Regions from separate parts of the Paenibacillus sp. FSL H7-0735 genome, predicted to be linked through region 3. Evidence: predicted binding sites of a transcription regulator. Region 3 holds the regulator's gene; each other region holds the start of a gene.
The links. Region 3 encodes Rex, which represses fermentation and respiration genes when NADH is low (regulators of the CRP and FNR family bind a similar motif). Its sites were predicted from a motif close to TTGTGAAATATTTCACAA; they were not measured.

Region 1 (7,786 bases), 190 kb from region 3:
TCCTGACTGATGTAACCGCTTACTCATTAACGAAGCCTCCTTTTCATTTTTGGTTCACGAGGGTTACACAGGATGTCATAGTGAACAGTACATAATATTTCATAAAGACAAAAATATGTTTTAAATTTACTTGAACCATTTTAAATGAGTACGACTTTACTCACACAGAAAGGAATACATAACATGGAAAATATAAGCTATAATTTAAAATTCGCTACACTTTGTGCCAAATATAATCTGGGTCTGTTGATGAATGAACCTGAACCGATAACAGGTGGACTCTTGCACAGAATGTATCGCCTGCAAACGGATAAAGCGCAATACGCAGTAAAGGCCTTAAATCCTCAAATTATGCAACGAGATACAGCCATGTCTAATTATATTTTTTCTGAAATGGTTGCGAATCTGGCTTATCAAAAGGGGATCCATGCTGTTCCGGCAATCGTATCTAATGGCAGTAGTATGCACGAGGTTGAGGGGCAATTTTATTTATTGTTTCCATGGGTTCAGGGGAAGGCATTACCTTTAGGTGAAATAGATTTAGATTGTTGTAAAAAGATTGGGGCAATTCTTGCGCAGCTCCACATCATCGATTTCTCACAGGGAACGGATGATCATCACTTTGAAACGCTTATAGCGTCTAATGCTGCAGTTGCCAATTGGAAAGAGCTTGCTCTCAAAGGAGAGCAGCAGCGTGCAGAATGGTCAAGCTTGCTGGCAGATCACCTGCATAAGATAGAGAATTGGGAGGCATTGATTCATTCTTCAGCGAGTCTATTGACGAATCATTATGTTATCAGCCATCGGGATTTAGACCCCAAAAATGTCTTGTGGGATGAGCGGCAAGCTCCAATAATAATCGATTGGGAAGCAGCAGGACCTATTCATCCGACGTTAGAGCTGATAGATGTAGCTTTATATTGGTCAGGTTCTGAATCGGGAGATTTAAGCAAAAAGGCATTCTCAAATTTGATTAACAGCTATCTGGAGCATGGCGGAGAGATTTATGCGGATTGGCAGGTTGTGCTCAACTATGGCTTTTTGGGAAAATTAGAATGGTTAGCTTACAATATCAGACGTTCGCTAGGACTGGAGAGCTCGGATGACGCAGAACGGGAGCTGGGTACTTGTGAGGTAATCCGTACGATTAATGCATTACAGAACTATGCAGATTTTATTCCACAATGTTTATTATGGTTGGGAGATTTAGATAACCGTCACTACCTTTGGTGAGGATCATTTAGCAGGCCAACCTGCCAGGGAGTTTTATCGGAAATTAGGATTTAGTCCTTTGCAGGAATATGTTCCCGATGGACCGGATGGGGGTTCACGCCAAAAGTTTAAACTGACTGTAAGTTAAAAAGGAGGACTTATGAAGAAGTTTATAGTTATATCTGGCGTCTCGCTATTTTTACTGGCGATTTCTTTTAACCCATTGTTCAACTATATACGTGAAAACAGGCAGGAAAGCAGATATGACTCCATGGGATGAAGAGGAGAAAGCCCCGCCTGGTGATATTGTCAAAGTTCAGTTCTTATTAAATGATCAAAAAATCTCCACCCCTGATGAAATATGGCTATCCAATCGGGACAGAGGCAGCAGATATTTTTCGTGGATAGATATTCTCACAGTAAAGGACCGAAAGACTGGTGAGGAACAAGTAAGTATAGTCCAAAGACTGACCGATGATAGTCAACCCATGGAAAACAGAAAATGGAAAATCATCACGATTGCACAAAACGGAGAAGTAGACGAAGAGGTTCTCAGCTATGCGCAAAGAAGCATCAATCATTTAGGTGTCAAGCTAATCGAGTTCTCCGGTACCTCCCTTATGGGTATGGGGTATTATTCAGATGTTACTAAGGCCTATCCTAGTATTTTCTTCCCACTCCTATTTCCGTTTCTTACTGGAATAGCGGGTCTCCTGTTATTGATTTTTCTGGTTGTTCTATTACTGTTTGAGCTTTATCTTAGACGCGTTATTAGAAAAAGAAGGCGATAAAGAACACAGGATACATTCTGAAATTACTTGTAGTTTCGAATTACCTTTAATTTAGTGATAGTTGATAAGGCAAACAGCAGCAGTAAGACTCCGATTGAACCCATGACAGGACCAGGGCTGAAGAGATCAGACAAGAACGAGACAGCAGTAAGACCAATGGATGGGGCTACACTCATGATAGAACCTAATACACCGAACACCCTACCCTGGATGTCTTCTGAAACTTCCAGCCTAAGGATTGTATTAATCAGCAACGTGGAGAATGAGAACATGAAGCCAATCACAAGAATGATAGGAATGGCAATCGCAGCGGAAGTGACGAATGATAACAGGAGGTACAGGGGACCGAGACATAGCAGTCCAGTCATAATAAGGAAACCTCTGTTTTTCAATTTGGAGCCAAGCAGCAAGATCAGTCCGGACCCGATCATATAACCAAGTGGAATACAGGCTTCAATAAGTCCAAACTGAAAGGGAGTGGAATCCCACACTTTGACGGCCATAACCTGCGTCAACATCAGGGAGGGGACAAAAAATAAGGTTAAGGTAGGAAGCATAATCATAACGGCGCGTGCGAAAGGATACCTCCAAATATAGCGAATTCCATCAACCAGATCCTGTGTGAATTTCCGTTCTTTCTTGGGTGCGTTATTTAATTGAGTTGGCAAAGGAAGGGAGCGAACTGCTAAAACGAGCAGAAAGGAGAGGAAAAATGTAACTCCATCAAATAAAATAGCGTCGGCTGCTCCAAAACTCGCTACGAAAATACCACCGGCTGAATAACCAATAGTCCGGCAGATGTTTTCAGACAAGTTCAACAATCCTACCGCTTTTTGTAGATGTTCTTTACCAACAACAGTAGTGATAGAAGCTTGGTATGCCGGGGACTGGAATAAAGCTGAAACGGTCGTAAGACCCGTCAGTATAGCGACTATAATGAACGATGTAGAGGGCAGGGAAATGGCTAAAGCAAGTGTCACTACGAGTCCGCAACTTATCAGATCGGTGATCAACATGAGGGTTCGACGATTGACCCTATCCGCAAAAGTTCCCCCTATCGATCCAAGTAAAGAACTGAGCACTAAATTGATTATCGTGATGATGGCAATCATTTTGGCGCTGCCGGTCGTTTGCAGTACCCATAAACTTAAAGCAATACTATGAAAAGTGTTACCGAATAAGGAAATGGAGTACGAACTGAGTAGCAGCAGGAATCTCCGATTTCCCCAAAGAGAGGGATGAGCTTGAACAGCAGGGGGAACTTGTTTCACTAATAAAGGACCAGACATAAGTTATGCTCCCTTCAACTTAAACGATTAAGTGAATAGCCAAAAAAATTATTCTACAAAATAACAATTATTTTCTTGTGCGGAGTAGTCAGAATGATGCAATAATTTGTCCATTAGTTCAAATGCAGTAGCCGCTTTATCCCCTGTGAAAATGAATTTATGAACGTCATCGCCTAATATTTCCGGACAATTGCAGGTGCAAAGAACAGAGAGTTGTTCGAACCTCCCGTTTTTTTCAACGTAACTTCCAATAAACTCATTAATGACAATGGCCTCTTTATAGCCCCCCTCCTGTAAGAATGTATTTAATTCCTCCAAATTGACAACGGTGAATATCGCTTCTTCAGGTAATGGAATACTGTCCTGAATAAAGCGGGTGAGGAAAGAGTTATTGAAGCTCTCCATAATTAAACATACCTGTGAAAGGTCCTGTGGTTTTACCTTTTGCAGAGCTGCTCGATAGTTGAAAAGGACCTGCTTAAAGAGTTTATCTTCAATCATGCTGTCGATCAGAATCAAAGGAATTCCTTCTACAAAATGCTTGGAGATCGAATAAAAGGCTTCCTCGCGCACATCGATCAGAAATACAGCCTCCAGCTTTCTTTCTACGATAATATCCAAAGAAGGCTGATCAACATCAAGTGAATATAGCAGCGTATGGTAACCAGCATTTGTTAACCGTTGTTCCAAGGCATGTATAAATGAGAACTGGGCATGGAGCTTCCAGTGTGGTGTATGGGCTGAGGTGTTAACAAGCACACCTACCAATCCTGTTTTCTGATTCGCAAGTGAACGTGCCGCCAGATTGGGTATGTAGTGTAGTTCCTCGGCAAGCTGAAGAATCTGCTGGCGCGTTTTCTCAGGAATGGTTTGGTTGCCGACACGATTCAGAACATAGCTCACTGTTGCGACGGAGACATTGGCACGAAGTGCGATGTCCTTCATGGTTGTCTTTTTCACCAGTAAATAGCTCCCTTATCCTTGTGATATTTTCTAAAGATTAACATTCTGATCCCAAAGCGTCAATGGGAAGTGAGTGTGCAGTTAGATGACCCTGCTAGGTTCTAGAAATGGAAGAATTACGGTGAAATTAATCTATCGGAATCAATAGATTCCATGTTATTCTAGTTAATAAAAATAATAGAAATAGGGGAAGTGTCGATGAAAAAATTGCTCCATGTTCTCTTTGTTTTAGTATTACTAATAGGTTTAAATGTAAGTGAAGGGAACACTGCATCTGCTGTACAGGCTAAACAGGTGTTGCGTATTGGTTTTGATTATATTCCTGTAGATCTAGATCCTGCCTCTTCCACAGATAGTAGTACGACTACGGTCATTAAAGGGATATTTGAGGGATTGGTGCGTTTAAATGATGCGGGAGAGGCGGTTCCCGGGATAGCCAAGTCGTGGACAGTCTCCAAGGATGGGAAAACATACACGTTCTCCTTGCGGCCGAGCGCAAAATGGAGTAATCAGCAGCAGGTTAAGGCTTCAGATTTTGAGTATGCATGGAAACAAGCGCTTGCACCTCAGTCTATGAATAGCTATGCATTCAAAATGTTCATAATTGCTAACGCAGAGAATTATCATAAAGGGAAGCTAAAGGAGTCTTCGAAAGTGGGTGTGAAAGCGTTAAATAACGATACACTCCAAGTGACTTTGAATGAAAAAACTTCACATTTCCCGCAGCTTCTCGCGGAAAGTATTTACATGCCAATTAATGCGCAAGTCGCGAAAGCAGATAAGAATTGGGCGTACAATATTAAAACTATGGTTACTAATGGCCCTTTTAAACTGCAACAGTGGGATGAAAATTCGATTCATCTAATTAAAAATCCAAACTATTATGCGGCGCAAGAAATTCGTTTCTCAGAGGTGCATCTACTTCAGCCTAAAGCTGGAACACCTTCGCCAACTATGGCCTACTTAAACAATGAAGTTGACTGGGTAGGGGCAAAAGATGAGCTGATAGATAAGGCTTCTTTAAATTCTGTATTCCCTCAGGAGTTATATGCATTGCCGTATGCTTCTACATATTATTATCAGTTCAATCTAAGCAAAGCACCTTTCAAAAATCTGAAGATACGTAAAGCATTAGCCATGGCAGCTAACCGAGAATCTATCGGCTATGGTACACCTGCTTACGGTTTTATTCCTCGGAGTATTCGTGGTTCCAAGTTGAATTTTAGATCAGAGATTATTGATACACGGTATTTCAAAGAGGATGTAATACAGGCTAAGAAATTACTTCAGGAAGGTTTGAAGGAAGAGGGCTTAACTCAGCTTCCTAGTTTTTCGATTATTATAAATGAAGGGCATGAAGAAATTGCAGAAGCCGTTATTAACAGCTGGAACAAAAATCTGGGCATTACAGTAGGTTTTGAGGTTCAACCCTGGGAAGATCTGCTTGATAATCGTCTTAAGCTGAATTATACAATGGCAAAAGCGGCATGGGCAGCCGACTATAACGATCCATCGACTTTTTTAGATTATTTCACATCTTGGAGCAGCGATAATGATTCGGGCTGGAGCAGTGCACTTTATGATAGTTATATTAAACAAGCTAGGCTTACATTAGACACTAGCGAACGAAACAAGCTTTATGCAAAAGCTGAAAAAATGCTCATTGACCAAATGGTCATCCTTCCGCTGTATTATTTTTATGCTGATGTTTTGCATAAACCTAACATTAAAAAAGTAAGTGTAGAGTATGATGGTTCCATATCTTTTTCAAGAGGGTATTTAATCTAAAAAATTATAGTAATAAAGACTATGAGGATACTTCCGCAGTTATTGGGAGTGTCCTTTTTGTATGGAATTAATCGCCTTTGTGAAACCGCTTCAGATAACGACACAATATTGTGAAATTTTTCACCTGTTTATTAAAAATTTTAATATATAATTAATTTATAATCAAAAACAAGGGGGATTTAAAATGAAGTTATTTAAAATGATGTTAGTAGCAGGCGTCTCGGTTGCAGTCTTGTCTGGTTGTGGTGCGAATAATAATAATGCGACTAATTCGGCGGCTACTACGGCTCCAGCTACAGAGCAAACGGATGCAGTTACTACAGCTTCAATCGTAAATCAAGCAGATGCGTTTACCAAGGCTGTAAGTAAAGATGGAAACTGGATTATTGCCATTCTAAATGATGTGACCATTGCCCAAGATGTTGTTGTTGAAGGCGAATTCCATGATAAAGGGGCCGCAGACGGCGACATCTACCGTAAGATTGCTCTTTATGCCCAAGACGCTGATCACAAAGTTACTGCCAATTACACACTCACTGTACCTAAGTTAACTGTACAAAGTGAAAATTTACGAGTTCAAGGCGGAACCATTAAAGGTGATGTTTATGTAGATGCGAACGGATTTAATCTGCATGAAACTTCGACTATTGATGGAAATCTTTACTTCGCAAACGAAGATGTGAAAGCAACTGCAGGGATTGAAGGTAAAGTGACTGGGGCAACTGAAGTTAAATAAGTTAGTGATGATTTCGATTAGGTAGAAGTAGATGGACTAAATAGATAGAATTATCCGGATAGGATAGGCAAAAGGAATCAGTATGAATGGGCTGACTCATAATGGACTACACCCCATCTAGTTACCATATGAGAGCCGACGGAAGCCTTGAAGTAACAAGTAATGGAGTATTGAAGCAGTGAATTATTGGAGTATGAAGTAATGGAGTATGAAACATTGAAGTGTACAGTAGATGGTTTTAACTGTATTTTGTACAACTAAAATGCTCAAAACGCCCGGCCAATGAAAATAGCTGTATTTTGTACATCTATTTTCCTGATTTAATACTCTATAGGCTATTTCTCTAGTTTTTAATTGTATAGAATACACTTAAAGTTAGAATTAGCCCTTGTGGATATCGAATAAGTGTATAGAATGCAGTTATCTTACAGATATATCAAGATAGTGCGCTACAACGGAGTGGTTATCCGAAAGCTACGAATGATTAAGCTTAGCTCATAACCTATCAAGCAAATCACAACAGACCCAAAACACCAGTCAGCGAACCTCCAATAACGGAGAATTGCTGCCTGGTTGTTTTTTTGTGGATGATGAATATATGAACTATTGTTGATTTTCTTCCTATTGACTTATAATATTACTACCACTACTAGGAGGAACACATATGTCTAAGGAGTATTCGCGCACATATATTGAGAGCGTAAAGCTTGAAATGTTAAATAGGTTGGGATTAAAGCAGGTGTTCTTCAAGGAGCAAATAGGGGACAGCCTAATTTTTGAAGCTGTGGGCTTTGATAAAGGGGCAAAACACCGTTTTTGCGTTAGACCAAAGACGAAAACGATTGATGAATTCATTTCAGGCAAATGGATGAAGGTACGCAGTTTTATAATCAAAAGTGTGGATATTTAATGTTGAACGCTAAAAAGGTAGCCCCGTTAATCGGAGTTACCTTTTTATTTTTTTAATACATAGTCATTGATAATGTGAAGTATCTCCATACAGATCG
Region 2 (7,786 bases), 280 kb from region 3:
CCATCTGATGATAAGGTAAGATTTCGAATTTCTCGACGCCATTTAAGGTTCCAATATAACGACCTAAGTTAATGAGATCCTCTTCACGATCATGAATACCAGGTACATATACATGTCGGATCCACATCTTACGATTATGGTCTGAGAGCCAGCGTGCAAGCTTCAAAGTTCGATCATTGGATTTACCGGTTAACTTGATATGCGCTTCTTCATCAATATGCTTCAGATCAAGCATAACCAAATCTGTAACGTCCAATAAGTCATTAATCTTGTCACCTTCGTTGTAGCCATTACTATCTAATGTGGTATGCAGATTCCAACGTTTTTTCACTTCCGTGAATAACTGCTTTACAAATTGCGCCTGCAAGGTTGGTTCTCCACCGGATACAGTTAACCCTCCACCGGATGAACGATAGTAGTTTATATATGGCTCGATCTCCGAAAGCACTTCTTCTAGAGTCATTTCTTTACCTTCATCTAAAGCCCAAGTATCAGGGTTATGGCAATACTGACATTTCAGCAAGCAGCCTTGCATAAACAAGACAAATCGAATACCAGGTCCATCAACGGTTCCAAAGGTTTCCAAAGAGTGTATGCGACCTTTAATCATAGGATGTCATCCTTTCGCCACGACAGACTAACAGTCCCTCTTTCAACGATGAAGCTTCCTGTCTTTGAGACTGTCATATCCCTAAATCGCGGCTATAAAATTTAAAATTTTAACAATTCTCAAACAAGATATTACCGCCCTTGAGACAAGGGCGGTATCTTCCTTGCAATTATTTCAATGTAGTACTAATTCAAAGATCTTCATGACAGGAACAAATTACATCGAACCGTGGAATGTACGGTTGATTACGTCCATTTGTTGTTCGCGAGTCAGCTTGATGAAGTTAACTGCATAGCCGGATACACGAATAGTCAATTGTGGATAGTTCTCTGGGTGCTCCATAGCGTCCATCAGCTGTTCACGGTTAAATACGTTAACATTCAAATGCTGAGCGTTGTTATGGAAGTATCCATCCATCATGTGTACCAGGTTAGACTTACGGGAATCCTCGTCTTTACCAAGTGCCTTAGGTACGATGGAGAACGTGTTAGAGATACCATCTTGTGCATCGGAGTAAGGCAGTTTAGCTACAGAGTTCAGGGAAGCCAAGGCGCCTTTCTTGTCACGTCCGTGCATTGGGTTAGCACCCGGTGCGAAAGGTTCACCTTTCTTACGTCCGTCAGGTGTAGTACCTGTCTTCTTACCGTACACTACATTCGAAGTAATGGTCAGTACCGATTGAGTTGGCACAGAATCACGATATGTTTTGTTTTTACGGATCATAGTCATGAAGGTTTCAACCAATTCTACTGCGATGCTGTCTACAGCATCGTCATTGTTACCGTAGCAAGGGAATTCGCCTTCGGTTTCGAAGTCGATCGCAATACCTTGTTCGTTACGAATAGGTTTTACTTTGGCGTATTTAATTGCGCTTAGTGAGTCAGCTGCAACGGACAGCCCAGCAATACCACAAGCCATCGTACGCAGAATGTCACGGTCATGCAGCGCCATTTCGATACGTTCGTAAGAATATTTGTCATGCATATAGTGAATGATGTTCAAAGTGTTAACATAAGTTTTAGCCAACCACTCCATCATCGGTTTGAAACGTTTCATTACTTCGTCATAATCCAGATATTCAGAAGTGATCGCTGGGAATTCCGGTCCAACTTGTGCTCCGGATTTTTCGTCTATACCACCATTGATAGCATACAGCAATGCTTTTGCCAGGTTGGCACGAGCGCCGAAGAACTGCATTTGTTTACCGATACGCATTGGAGATACGCAGCAAGCAATCGCATAATCTTCACCCCAGTATGGACGCATTACATCGTCATTTTCATACTGAATTGCACTAGTTTCGATGGAAACCTTAGCACAATATTTTTTGAAGGCTTCAGGCAATTTTTCGGACCATAGTACAGTTAAGTTTGGTTCCGGAGCTGGACCCAAGTTGTACAGGGTGTTCAAGAAACGGAAGCTGTTCTTGGTAACACGAGTTGTTCCGTCTTCAGCCATACCACCGATGGATTCAGTTACCCATGTTGGGTCGCCGGAGAACAGATCATTATAGTCAGGTGTACGCAAGAATTTCACGATACGCAGTTTCATTACGAAATGATCGACGATTTCTTGTACTTGTTCTTCAGTCAAAGTACCTTCAGCAATATCGCGCTCTGCATAAATGTCCAGGAAAGAGGACACACGGCCCAGGGACATCGCCGCACCATTTTGTTCTTTAACTGCTGCCAGATATCCGAAGTATACCCATTGAGTAGCTTCTTTGAAGTTGGTCGCTGGTCTGGAAATATCCATACCATGAGCGGCTGCCATTTCTTTCAATTCGCCAAGTGCACGAATTTGCTCGGACAGCTCTTCACGCAAACGAATGATATCTTCAGTCATGGAATCAACTTCAAGCTCAGTTTGTTGTTGTTTTTTGTCTTTAATGAGGAAATCAATACCGTACAGAGCAATGCGGCGGTAGTCGCCGATGATGCGTCCGCGGCCGTAAGCATCAGGAAGACCTGTAATTACGCCGGATTTACGCACAGCTCTCATGTCTGGTGTATATGCATCAAATACGCCTTGGTTATGCGTTTTGCGAATGTTCGTAAACATGTCAACGATGTTTTGTGGAAGCTCGAAGCCATAAGCTTTCGTAGCATCAACCATCATCTTGATCCCGCCAAATGGCTGGATGGAACGTTTGAAAGGAGCGTCAGTCTGTACGCCTACAATTTGTTCCTTGTCTTTGTCAATGTAGCCTGGAGCATGTGAAGTGATTGTGGAGACAGTATCTAGGGAAACATCCCATACGCCGCCTCTTTCTCTTTCTTCCTTGCTCAATTGGGAAATAATCTTCCATAGTTCAGTTGTGTTACTAGTAGGTCCTACGAGGAATTCTTCGTTTCCTTCATAAGGCTTAATGTTACTTGCGATAAAGTTGTTAACGTCAACTTTTCTGGACCATTTACCTTTTGTAAAACTTCTCCAACCGGATTTCACTTCTTGTACATCTTTTTCAATCACCGACATGCTAAATCCCTCCATCTATATTTATAATATTTGTAGAGATCGCGGGCTTGAAGGTTGATCCCGTGTCTCGTGATCCCAAGAAAGATATGGTTGTTCGAAAATTCACAATCATTGTTCCATGTATGGGACCGTTGTTTATATAAACATTTTAGTTTATTTTCTATAAATAGACTGTGACAAATATCACCTTTCCGGTGATATTTGTCACTTATATCTAGTCCACAACCATCCTATTATCTACTTAACCAAATATTAATTATCAAATCTTCCGTAGAAAGCATTACGGTACACATCTGCAAGTTCAGATACCAGTGGCAGCTTAGGATTGGCAGTTGTACATTGATCTTCAAATGCACGGTCAGCCAAGTAATCTACACGGGATTCAAAATCCTTAGGATCAAAGCCCAGTTGTTGGAAGGATTCTTCGATACCCAGTTTTTTGTTCATATCGCGAATAGCATTGATCAGGCTAGTTACACCTTCTTCAGTTGTGCGAGCTGGCAATCCCAGAATACGGGCGATTTCTGCATAACGCTCGTCAGCTACGAAGTGTGAATATTTAGGGAACGAAGCGAACTTCGTAGGTTTCTTAGCATTGTAACGAATAACGTGTGGCATAAGGATCGCATTAGTACGACCGTGAGCAGTGTGATATTGACCGCCCCATTTATGCGCCAAACTGTGGTTAATACCCAGGAAAGCATTAGCAAAGGCCATACCAGCAAGTGTTGATGCGTTATGCATTTTCTCACGGGCAACTCTGTCGCCTTCAAGCGCCGATTTTTCAAGGTATTGGAATACCAATTGGATTGCTTTAATTGCCAGACCATCAGTGTAGTCACTCGCCATAACAGATACATAAGCTTCGATGGCATGTGTCAATACGTCCATACCTGTATCAGCTACAGCAGTTTTTGGCAAGCTATATACGAACTCTGGATCAATGATAGCTACGTCTGGAGTTAGCTCGTAGTCAGCCAATGGATATTTAGTGTGTTGTTCAGTTGTTTTATCGGTAATAACTGCGAAAGATGTTACTTCCGAACCCGTACCCGAAGTAGTTGGAATCGCTACAAACTTAGCTTTATTTCCAAGTTTAGGGAATTTGTAAACCCGTTTACGGATATCCATGAATTTTTGTTTCAGACCGTTAAAGTCTGCGTCTGGATGTTCATAGAATAACCACATTCCTTTTGCAGCATCCATTGGGGAACCACCACCAAGTGCGATGATGCAGTCCGGTTGGAATCTGTTCATCATTGCTGTACCTTTTTCAACTGTAGTTGTCGATGGATCTGGTTCAACTTCCGAGAACACTTCTATCGCTACAGGAGTTTGGCGTTGACGCAGGTAATGTTCAACTCTCTCAACATATCCGAGCTTAACCATCATTGGGTCAGTGATAATTGCGACACGTGTGATATCAGGCATTTTGGTCAGGTACTGAGTAGCACCTTTTTCGAAATAGATCTTGTCAGGTACTTTAAACCATTGCATATTCACGGTACGACGATTCACCCTTTTCACGTTGATCAAATTAATTGCTGTAACGTTTTGCGACACGGAGTTACGACCATAAGATCCGCAGCCCAGCGTCAACGAAGGGATGTTAGTGTTATAGATATCGCCGATCGCACCATGAGTGGAAGGCGAGTTAACGAGAATACGTCCTGTTTGCAGACGGTTGGAGAACTTCATGATTACTTCTTCGTTGTTGGAGTGGATAGCCGAACTATGGCCCATACCACCAAATTCAACAACTTGTGCTGCGCGTTCGATACCTTGATCTGCGTTTTTAACTTTGTAGCAAGCAAGCACAGGACTCAATTTTTCAGCGGACAATGGATATTTAGTGCCTACACCTTCAAGTTCTGCTACCAGAATCTTAGTGCCGGCAGGAACTTGAATGCCGCACATTTCAGCAATTTTCACTGCGGATTGTCCAACGATTGCTGGGTTAACCGCACATTTATCAACGTTCATAGCGCCGCTAGTAAGTTTGGCAGCTTCTTCTTTGTTAACAAAGTAGCAGCCATTAGCGATCATTTTCTTTTTCACTTGATCAAAGATTGGTTCTTCGATAATAACAGCTTGCTCGGAAGCACAGATCATACCATTATCAAATGTTTTGGAAAGAATGATGTCCGTTACGGCTTGATCGATATCCGCGCTCTTTTCGATGAATGCAGGTACGTTACCAGGACCTACGCCAAGAGCTGGTTTACCACAGCTATAAGCTGCTTTTACCATTGCAGAACCGCCTGTTGCGAGAATAAGTGCAACGTCAGGGTTGTTCATCAAAGCGTTTGTTTTGTCCATCGTTGGCATTTCAATCCATTGGATACAATTCTCAGGTGCGCCAGCTTTTACAGCCGCATCATGAAGAATTCTAGCAGCTGCTGCACTACACTCTTGCGCAGATGGGTGGAAACCGAATATAATAGGGTTCCGTGTCTTAATCGAAATCAACGCTTTAAACATCGTGGTGGATGTAGGGTTGGTTACCGGTGTGATACCCATTACAATTCCGACGGGCTCAGCAATTTTTTGGAAGCTTTCATAAGCATTGTCTTCAATAACGCCTACTGTTTTATCGTATTTAATTCCGTGCCAGATATATTCTGTCGAGAAGATGTTTTTAGTAATTTTGTCTTCGTAAACCCCGCGGCCAGTTTCTTCTACAGCCAATTTAGCGAGGTACATATGTTTGTCGAGTCCAGCCAACGCCATTGCATGAACGATTGTGTCAACTTGCTCTTGATCCAGCGCCATGAATGCCTCATGTGCTTTTTTCGCTTTATCCACTAAAGTCTGAATATACTCTTCAGCGGTAGTTTGTTTAACTTGGGCGGCGACTTCGTTCTTAACTGCCATCTCCCTCGTCCTCCTGTCAATTTTTAGGTTGTTTTTCTCTACACATTTATCTTATCACATCATTTCCACCTTGTATAGTGAAATCTTTCACAAAGTATAAAGTTTTTTTGATTTGTTTTCAAAGCGCTTTCATTCGATCATATTATAGCTTTTTTACCATTATTTATGCTTTATTATTCCTTAAATTTAAAGTTTATGTTTAAAAAGACAAGAACTGATACCCATTTTCTACCTTTCCGCTCGCAAAAATATTTTAAAAAAGCAAATCTAATTTTGTTGACACTCTATTTTTCCATTGGCCTCTAAAAAATAGTCGGATGCCCCCCGTCGTGTTGATTTATAAAAATATCAATAATATAAACATAAAAAAACCGACTCCTATGGAGCCGGTTCTGTTCTTTTTAGCTATTCTACTTTAATTGTGTCGAAGAATTTCTCTTGCACTGTTTTGGCAGCAGCTTCAAGCTGTGTCTTGGAATCTGTTCCTTTTTTGGAGAACAGCTCTTGAATTACATTGGACATGGTTGCGTAGTAGTCCTGTGTATTGTATTGCGCTTCCGGTTTACCGTCCAGCAAACCTAAAATATCAGGGCTGTATTGATATACATTTGTATATTTATCATACACAGCTTTCGTTTTCTTGCCGAAGTCAGAATCTGCAGAATAGTAATCTAAGAGCGGCGGAATAAAGTATTTACCATCCGTTGTACGTTGTTGCAGAACCGCATCCAGTGCTTCTAGACCTTTATCGGAGAAGTAATCAAATGTAATATAACGGAATGCCATTTCTTGCTCGTCTGGTGTTGCATTTGGATTGATTACAAGGTAGTCACCACCAAGTACCCCGGTGTGTTTTCCGCCTTTTTCCATTGCAGGCATTGGATACGTAAGTACATCTTCTGGTTTCAGACCGCCCTGATTCAACGCTTGCTCAATAACACCGTCAGATCCAGCCATTACCATTGCTGTACGACTTTGTTGGAATGCGCCTACAGCATCACCCCAGCCCAGTGCCCAGTCCTGAGGAATCGCGTTTGCTTCCCATCTAAGTTTCTTGTAGAAATCCAGCGCTTTAATCCCAGCCTCAGAATTAAAAGTAGCTACAACCTTACCGCCTTCAATCTTCTGAATTTCACCGCCAGCTTCGAACAGGAAGTTGGTCCAGTTCCAGCCTGCTTCATTCCCTTTACCCATTGGAGCAATACCGGAAATCCCTTTTTTGGTATCAGCTACGCCTTTGGCGGTATTCAGCATATCATCCCAAGTCCAATCCATAGGTGGAACAGCAACGCCTTTTTCGTCCAGCATTTTTTTGTTGATCATTGTGGTTGTTACATAACCCTTTTGAGTTACGCCGAAGACTTTACCGTCAATGATAAATTGATTTTGGAGAACCGGGTTAATTTGATCCTTAAATTCGTATTTATTCCACAGATCCGTAATGTCAGCTACCCAGCCTTTTTCAACTAGGAATTTTGCTTCTGTAGCGTAGGTGTTAAAGAAGGTTGGAGCTTCATTCGCTGCCATTTTGATGCCGATTTCACTTACATTGTACTGCCAATCGTCTTTGACGATTTCAACATTCGGATATTCCTCTTGGAAACGTTTGATCTTGTCATCTTCCTGTGCTCTAACTTCGGTTAGGTCAGGGGTTGGATAGTGAATTTTGATGGTCACTTTTCTTTGTGTGATATCATCAGTTGGCGCTGCTGTAGCACTGCCAGCATTATCTGTTGCAGCATTCGTTGGCGCAGTAGTCGCTTCCCCTTCCTTGTTTCCTGTCGTGTTTCCGTTATTGTTATTACCGCCGCAAGCGGTTAACAA
Region 3 (7,786 bases):
ATAAACCTTCGAAGGCTTCTTGCGCTTTACGCCGGATAGCTTCCTCATCCAGGGTTAAGCATTGTCCATGCTTGATGACCTGTTTACCATTCACCCACACATGCTCAACATCCTTAGCGCTAGCAGAGTAAACTGCATGAGACAACAGATCTGTGTGTGGCAGCAAATGCGGCTGATCTATATCAATTGCAATGAAATCAGCTTTCATCCCAACAGCAAGTCTACCTACATTATTTAAAAAGATGGACTGGGCGCCATATTCTGTAGCCATACGTAGAGCTTCTGGAGCTGGAACAGCCGTTGGATCACCGCTGACACCCTTATGAATGAGAGCTGCAAGCCGCATCTCTTCAAACATATCCAAGTTATTGTTGCTTGCCGCGCCATCCGTGCCAAGAGACACCTTCACACCAGCTTTTAGAAGATCAGTAACCCGAGCCACTCCGCTAGCCAGCTTCAAATTACTGCCCGGATTATGAGAGACACCCACATTATGGCGAGCCAAGATCTCAATCTCTTCATCATTTAAATGAACACCATGTGCAACTATCGAGGGACGTGTGAACATTCCAAGCTTCTCTAAGTGAGCTACAGGACGCAACCCGTAATCCGCCACATTTTGTTCCACTTCACGTTTCGTTTCGGACATATGCGTATGCATCGGTAAATCCAGATCATGCGCTGCCTGCACGAACTTAACCAGGAAGTCCGGAGGGCAAGTATAAGGGGCGTGCGGCGAGATCATAGTAGTAATTCTACCGTCAGCCTTTCCATGCCAGTTACGGGCAAAAGAAATCGCTTCCGCAAGCTTGTGATTCTGTACATCCTCTGGACATAACCCGATCACACCACGCATCAATACGGAACGGATACCTGATAACTCAGCTACCTCAGCTACTCGGTCCATGTGATCATACATATCGAGGAAGGTCGTAGTTCCACCCTTCAGCATTTCCAATACAGATAAGGAGGTTCCCCAGTATACATCATCACCGGTGAACTTTTCCTCCATCGGCCACATCTTCTCCTGAAGCCACACTTGTAGCGCTAAATCATCTCCATATCCACGCAGCAAAGACATCGCCGCATGACCATGTGTGTTTACAAGTCCAGGCATGAACAGCAGACGGCTGCCATCAACCACTTGCACTCCAGCTTCCATCTGAGGCTCTTCTTTTCCTATGTAAGTGATTAAATCATCTTCAATAGTCATATATCCACTCAGAACCGGCTCATCCGTTCCCGGAGTCAGAAAATACCCGCCCTTAATTATCGTTTTATTGTTGTTCATGTTCGCTTTCTTCCTTTCCATCCCGCAAGTAATAAGCAAGACTTTGCAGATCAGTTGTAAAATCAGCTGCATGCACCCGGATATTCGGTGGTGTCTTCAGAATCACAGGGGCAAAGTTCAAAATTGCTTCAATCCCAGAAGAAATGAGAATATCTGCTACATTTTGAGCTTCTGAATCAGGTACGGTAATAATGGCAATGCGAATACCTTGCTCACGAATCGTGCTGCCTAGTTCATCCATCGGTTGCACAGTAAGGGAGTTGATCTTACGTCCAACCTTAGGAGCGTACGAATCAAATATAGCCGTGATTTTCATAGTATCTTTGAGATATGCATTGTAATTAGACAAGGCATGTCCGAGATTACCTGCCCCTACTAAAGCTACATTAAGCTGTTGATCCAGCTTCAGAATATGACGGATTTTCTCAATAAGATACGTTACATCATAGCCGATACCTTTTCTGCCGAAGTCACCAAAATACGCTAAATCCTTACGAATCTGTGCGGGATTAAGATCAAGCTTTTGTCCAAGTTCCTGAGAGGAAACTGTTAATATTTCGCGATTCTGGAGATCATTCAAAAAACGCAAATACACAGGTAGTCTGCGAACAACGGCTTCTGATATTTTATCCGATTTCATATTTTTCCTCCTAAAAATAGTAATGTTCTTGTGAAAATCCATATTCTAACGTATACCTCTCCTTATTAAGGGCGGTACTGTAACTTACCGCCCTTAAGGATAAGGAGGAGCTAAACTGAAGACGAGCATTTTAAGAAGCGCCGCCATCCTCTAGCCATTCCGCTATGCGGGGGACCATTTGATCAGTCAGCATATGCTCCATTTTGGGACCAGGCAATGAATAAAGGAAATACTTCCCGTAATGAGATTCAATAACCCTTGTATCATAAACAATAACTATTCCGCGATCCTGCGCCGTGCGAACCAGTCTTCCGAATCCCTGCTTAAAACGAATAACCGCTTGAGGAACAGACAATTTCATGAATGGATTCTTCTTCTGAGCCTGCAATAACTCCGACTTCGCTTCCGCCAACGGGTGATTCGGCGGTTGAAACGGAAGTCTCACGATGGCCAGGCAAGTCAGTGCTTCACCTGGAATATCTACACCTTCCCAGAAGCTGCTCGTCCCCAGCAGAACGGATGCTGCACTGTCCTGAAAGCGGCGGATCAGCTTGCTCCGGCTGCCACCTTCCACGCCTTGACCAAGCACCGTAATCTCTTGTGAGGCCAAAGCCTCTTTAAGCGGATCATATACCTGACGCAGCATTTTATAAGAAGTAAACAGAACCAGCATCCGCCCACGTGTTGTTTTGGCAGCTTCTGCTAACGACTGTACGAGTGTATCGACAAATCGAGCATCGCCCACACTGCCCTTCACACTAGGAAAATCACGCGGTATAACTAGCAGCGCCTGCTCGCGATACTTAAAGGGAGATGGAAGGAGTGAGGTCATTAGACGTCCCTCTTCCGCAGCTTCGTTAAGTCCGAGATTATCAATCATAAACTGAAAAGATTTATCTACAGACAGCGTCGCCGAGGTAAGCACGATGCTTTTTTTCTTATCGAAGAACAACTCTTTAAGCTGGCTGCTAACATCCACAGGGACGGCATACATCTGCAGTGATTTGCTGCGGTAATTTCCATTTGCCTCCAGCCAATATACTACATTATCGTCATTCAGCCCCATAAAGAATCTTACTTGCTCACGTATGGAAGCCAAATCCTTAAATAAACCGCTAATATCAGTAACAAGACTGTCTGCTGAGGATTGGCTTTCCTGGTCACGCATCTCATTAAGCATTTTATCACCCTTACGGATGATGTCGCTTAACGTCAGATTCATAGTGTTCTCAAGCGCAACTAATTCATCCCAATCCTTCGGCTTACGGGCGGGAAGCAAACGCATAACCAGTTGTCCCGCTTCCCCTGCTGCCGCATCACTGCGTTCCGGCAAAAGGCTGAACAGCTTGTCGCTGAGTGCATCCCAGGTTTCTTTGACAGTAAGCAGATCCGGGTAGATCCGATCGATGACTCCGCTCCATTCTGAAGCCTCTTCACTGCCTGACGACTGTAAGATCTGGCGCAGAGCAGGAAGCTGTCCGTTTCGGCTATCTTTATACAGTCGCGATAACGTGTGTGCCACAGTGAAATGCTTCATATGCATGCCAAGATGTTTACCAGCCACATCTTCTAAATGATGTGCTTCATCAATTACAAGATGCTCGTAAGCTGGAAGCAGCTGGTGCCCAGCTTTAACATCTGCGAATAGCTTGGAGTGGTTCGTAATGACCACGTCAGCAATCCCAGCTTCATGCTTGGCCCTATGATAATAGCATTTGCGGAACCAAGGACAGGAACGGCCCAGACAGGAATCGGTATCGCTTGCCACCGTCTCCCAGAAATCACCGCCCCGGCCGCTTAAATTCAGCTCTTCATCATCCCCTGATTCACTTTGAGTGAGCCATACGATCATCTGAGCTGCAGTAAGCGCATCTTCCCTTGGGCTTATAAAGTCCTTTTTATTAATTTTATGCTCAAACTTACGCAGACACAAATAATGTCCTCTTCCCTTAAAAATAGCAGCTTTAAACGGAAAAGGAACTACCTGCGTTAACAAAGGGATATCCCGCTCGCGCAATTGGTCCTGCAGATTAATGGTATGAGTGCTGACCATGACTTTTTCATTGGTGCGAACGCTTTGATAAATGGCAGGCAACAAATAACCGAGCGATTTACCGGTTCCTGTGCCCGCTTCGATCAGTAGGTGTTTGTCTTCGGCAAGTGCCGTCATCACCTCATTGATCATAATATCCTGAGCTTCCCGGCTTTCATACTGCGGTAATGTGTCTTTAAGTCGTTTGGTTACTTCGTCCATATAATCAGTAAAAGATAAATTCGCTAGCGGATTCTCAGCATGCTCATCTCTAGGTGGCGCTAACTCCGTCCAGTCTCCTACTGCAAGCGCTAATTGACGATAGAAAGTCAGATCACCTTCGGGCTGTAGCGTCTCCGCTTCCCGCTCTCGCAGCAGACCATCAAAGTACCAGCCCAGATCACTATCCTCTTCGGTAAACAGCTCACAGAGTCTCTGGATCGTAAGCAGCGGCAGCTCGTAGAGCTCCTCCAGACATTTCAACAGCACTAAAGCAGTCGCAAGTGCATCACTATCTGCCTGATGCGGACGATCATGTGTCACTCCAAAATGAGCACTGACAGAGCCTAGCTGATAAGATGTGAGCGAAGGAAAGCAAATTTTCAGAAAATCAATCGTATCCAAAATCCGCCCTTGAAATGGCAAATAACCACAACGATCTAAAGCATTTTGTAAAAAATGGAAGTCGAAAGCGACATTATGCCCTACAAGCACAACATCATCCAAGAGCGGAACAAGCTCCATCATCATCTCATCCAGCTCAGGCGCATCCTTCACATCATCATCGGTAATCCCCGTCAGACCTGTTATAAAAGGAGGAATCGGCGTTCCGGGCTTGACATAGGAACCATATACCCGGGAGATGGACCGGTCTTCTTCTATAATTGCAAGGCCAACCTGGATAATTTCACCCACGGATTGGGTTCCTGTTGTTTCAAAATCAAGCACGGCAAATTTCATTATAATTCTATTCCCTTTCAATTGAGACTCTTAATCAGCATAACAGAAGTTGCGAAAAAAGGCGATGCACACCACTGGTTCAGGGGATGCATCGCTTGAATAGAAATTTCCAAAACCGTTATTCTTTTACAAAAGGGAAACCAGCTGATTTCCAAAATGCAGCTTCCCTCCACGACGGCGGCATACCTCTAAGTTAACGTTTGGCTCCGGAAGCGCCGGGTCATGCTGCAAGGCAAGGTCAAACAATTCCTGCGCTTCATTAAAACGTTCCTGTGAGGCTCGTATGCAGCCTAAAGCATTATATACCATGGCTTTCAGCTTGGTCTCCCGTATCAAGCCCAGCATATGGTTCAGATGACTCCAAGCGGCTTCACCGTCACCTTCCTGCAGATAAGAGATGGCTAAATATAATCGAGCAGCCAAGCTATCCGGGTATTGCGCAATAACTTCTTTAAACTGATCAATACACTTTCCATACATCAGCAGCTTATAATATCCCTGACCTCTTACAAAGGAATCCATACACAGCTCTGGTGCTTCCTGTTCCGGCACTTCCTCTTCGACCACTGCTGTAAAATCCGCACTTTCGCGAAAGTGACTTAGCTTCTCAGCAAAAGCGAGCCATTCATCCATCACTTTATCGCTCAGTCTATGCAGCATATTATAATTGCATAAAAGCTCGTTCCGGCGGGCACCCTCCGCTGTAGGGTAATCTGTTATGATCTCCTGAAGCACCTTGTTCATTTCAGCAAACAAATGTTGAAACATGGGCTATCCCCCCTTACTGAAGATGAAATCAGTTCAGCTTGCCTGACTTCATTTTCTGCGAGATCGGGGTCTTTCATCCCTGCCATTCATTACATGGCGTAAGTCCATACATTAAGCGATTGTAGCATGCAATTCATGATCAGCCAGCTTCACTGGTTTGTTATTCTCATCCACGAATACCACCGTTGGCTTATGTGACTCCAGTTCTTCCGAGGACAACATCGCATACGAAATGATAATTACTGTATCGCCCGGCTGAACAAGACGAGCTGCGGCACCATTGAGACAGATCACTCCGCTTCCACGCGGTCCAGGGATTACATAGGTTTCCAGTCGCGAACCATTATTGTTATCCACAATTTGAACTTTTTCATTCTCAAGAATGTCCGCGGCTTCCATCAAGCTCTCATCAATGGTAATACTGCCCACATAGTTTAAATTCGCTTCCGTTACTGTTGCGCGGTGAATTTTGGATTTCATCATATGTCTAAACAAGTGCAGCAACCTCCTTTGGAATAAATACATTATTATCAATCAAGCGTGTTCTGCCAAACTTCACGGCGAGCGCTATAATAATTTCCCCAACCACTTCTGATAAAAGAGCTTCATCCTCTAATCCTTCAAGATCAGGGAATGTTAGGATCTCCGCATAATCAATCACCGCTAGAGGAGAGCTGGAAATAACCGATGTCAACAATTCCCGCACTTCAGCAACGGTTGTTACTTTTCCTTCTTCAATAGACTGACGTGCTTCACGTAAGGAACGAGATAACACCAATGCCTGACTACGCTCCTCAGGAGACAAGAATACGTTACGTGAGCTGAGTGCAAGTCCATCCCCTTCACGAACGATCGGACAAGGAATAATTTCGACATTCATATTAAGATCGGACACCATTCGGCGAAGGACAGCAACTTGTTGAGCATCCTTCAGCCCAAAGAAAGCATAATCCGGCTGTACAATATTGAAGAATTTATTAACCACTGTGGTTACACCATCAAAATGCCCAGGGCGGGAAGCCCCACAAAGCCGGGTAGTAAGCTCCGATACCGAGACAGTAGTCCGAGTAGGCTGCGGATACATTTCTTCCACACTGGGGATAAATACAATATCTACTCCCTCACGTTCAGCGAGTTCCAAATCACGACGCTCGTCACGCGGATAGGAATCATAATCCTCGTTTGGCCCGAATTGCAAAGGATTCACAAAAATGCTCATTACCACTGTGTTGCTCATTTCTCCAGCCCGGCGAAGCAGACTGGCATGTCCGTCATGCAAGTATCCCATCGTAGGAACGAACCCAATCGGGGCGTGCCCGCCTTGTCTCATATACTCCAAAGCTTCGCGCAGCTGCTCAATGCTTCTGACCACTCTCATTTATTTCCCTTCCTTTCTGGCAGCGCCATATAAAGATTCCAAGACTGTTTCATCTGCATTAAAAACGTGACCTTCATCTGGGAAGGAACGTTCCTTCACTTCCTTCACATATTGGCTGATGCCCTCACGGATCACATTACCCACATCCGCATAGGTTTTGACAAAACGTTTCTCACGATAAGGTGAGGCATAACGCAGCAAATCATGGAAAACCAATACCTGTCCATCACAGTAACGGCCTGCACCAATCCCAATGGTTGGGATGCTAAGCGCTTCAGAGATTGCCTGGGCTACTTCTTCCGTTACCAGCTCCAAAACGATTGCAAAAGCACCTGCTGCCTCAAGCGCCTTAGCTTCATCCATCAGGCGTTGGGCATCCTTGGCGTCTTTGCCTTGAATCCGGTAGCCACCAATCATATTCACGGATTGAGGAGTAAGCCCGATGTGTCCCAGCACAGGGACTCCCGCAGCCACAACCGTAGCTACAGTCTCACAAATCTCAAGTCCACCTTCCATTTTGACGGCATGAGCCCGCCCTTCCTGCATCAATCTGCGCACACCCCGCAGGGTTTCATCTATACTCCCGTGATACGTCATAAATGGCATATCAGCCACGATAAATGTACTTTGTGCTCCTCGAGTTACCGAGCGGGTATGGTACACCATATCTTCAATCGTTACCGGTAAAGTTGTATTGTATCCAAGGACTACATTCCC

Region 1: NSS82_RS21505 (polymer-forming cytoskeletal protein) is a predicted target of Rex. The motif match lies at 6,152-6,169, and genes of this name have one in related genera.
Region 2: pflB (formate C-acetyltransferase) is a predicted target of Rex. The motif match lies at 3,179-3,196, and genes of this name have one in related genera.

The regions. Positions count from the first base shown of each region.
Region 1 is NZ_JBBOZH010000001.1:4,719,657-4,727,442, reverse strand. It holds gene NSS82_RS21535 (rhamnogalacturonan lyase) at 1-27, opposite strand, end outside; gene NSS82_RS21530 (phosphotransferase) at 184-1,233, shown strand; gene NSS82_RS21525 (hypothetical protein) at 1,452-2,003, shown strand; gene NSS82_RS21520 (MFS transporter) at 2,027-3,292, opposite strand; gene NSS82_RS21515 (LacI family DNA-binding transcriptional regulator) at 3,341-4,252, opposite strand; gene NSS82_RS21510 (peptide ABC transporter substrate-binding protein) at 4,454-6,043, shown strand; gene NSS82_RS21505 (polymer-forming cytoskeletal protein) at 6,228-6,779, shown strand; gene NSS82_RS21500 (hypothetical protein) at 7,444-7,689, shown strand; gene NSS82_RS21495 (histidine phosphatase family protein) at 7,753-7,786, opposite strand, start outside.
Region 2 is NZ_JBBOZH010000001.1:5,189,490-5,197,275, forward strand. It holds gene pflA (pyruvate formate-lyase-activating protein) at 1-610, opposite strand, end outside; gene pflB (formate C-acetyltransferase) at 827-3,088, opposite strand; gene adhE (bifunctional acetaldehyde-CoA/alcohol dehydrogenase) at 3,341-5,962, opposite strand; gene NSS82_RS23700 (ABC transporter substrate-binding protein) at 6,368-7,786, opposite strand, start outside.
Region 3 is NZ_JBBOZH010000001.1:4,912,590-4,920,375, forward strand. It holds gene NSS82_RS22345 (amidohydrolase) at 1-1,291, opposite strand, end outside; gene NSS82_RS22350 (redox-sensing transcriptional repressor Rex) at 1,278-1,931, opposite strand; gene dinG (ATP-dependent DNA helicase DinG) at 2,062-4,923, opposite strand; gene NSS82_RS22360 (tetratricopeptide repeat protein) at 5,050-5,691, opposite strand; gene panD (aspartate 1-decarboxylase) at 5,803-6,186, opposite strand; gene panC (pantoate--beta-alanine ligase) at 6,179-7,069, opposite strand; gene panB (3-methyl-2-oxobutanoate hydroxymethyltransferase) at 7,070-7,786, opposite strand, start outside.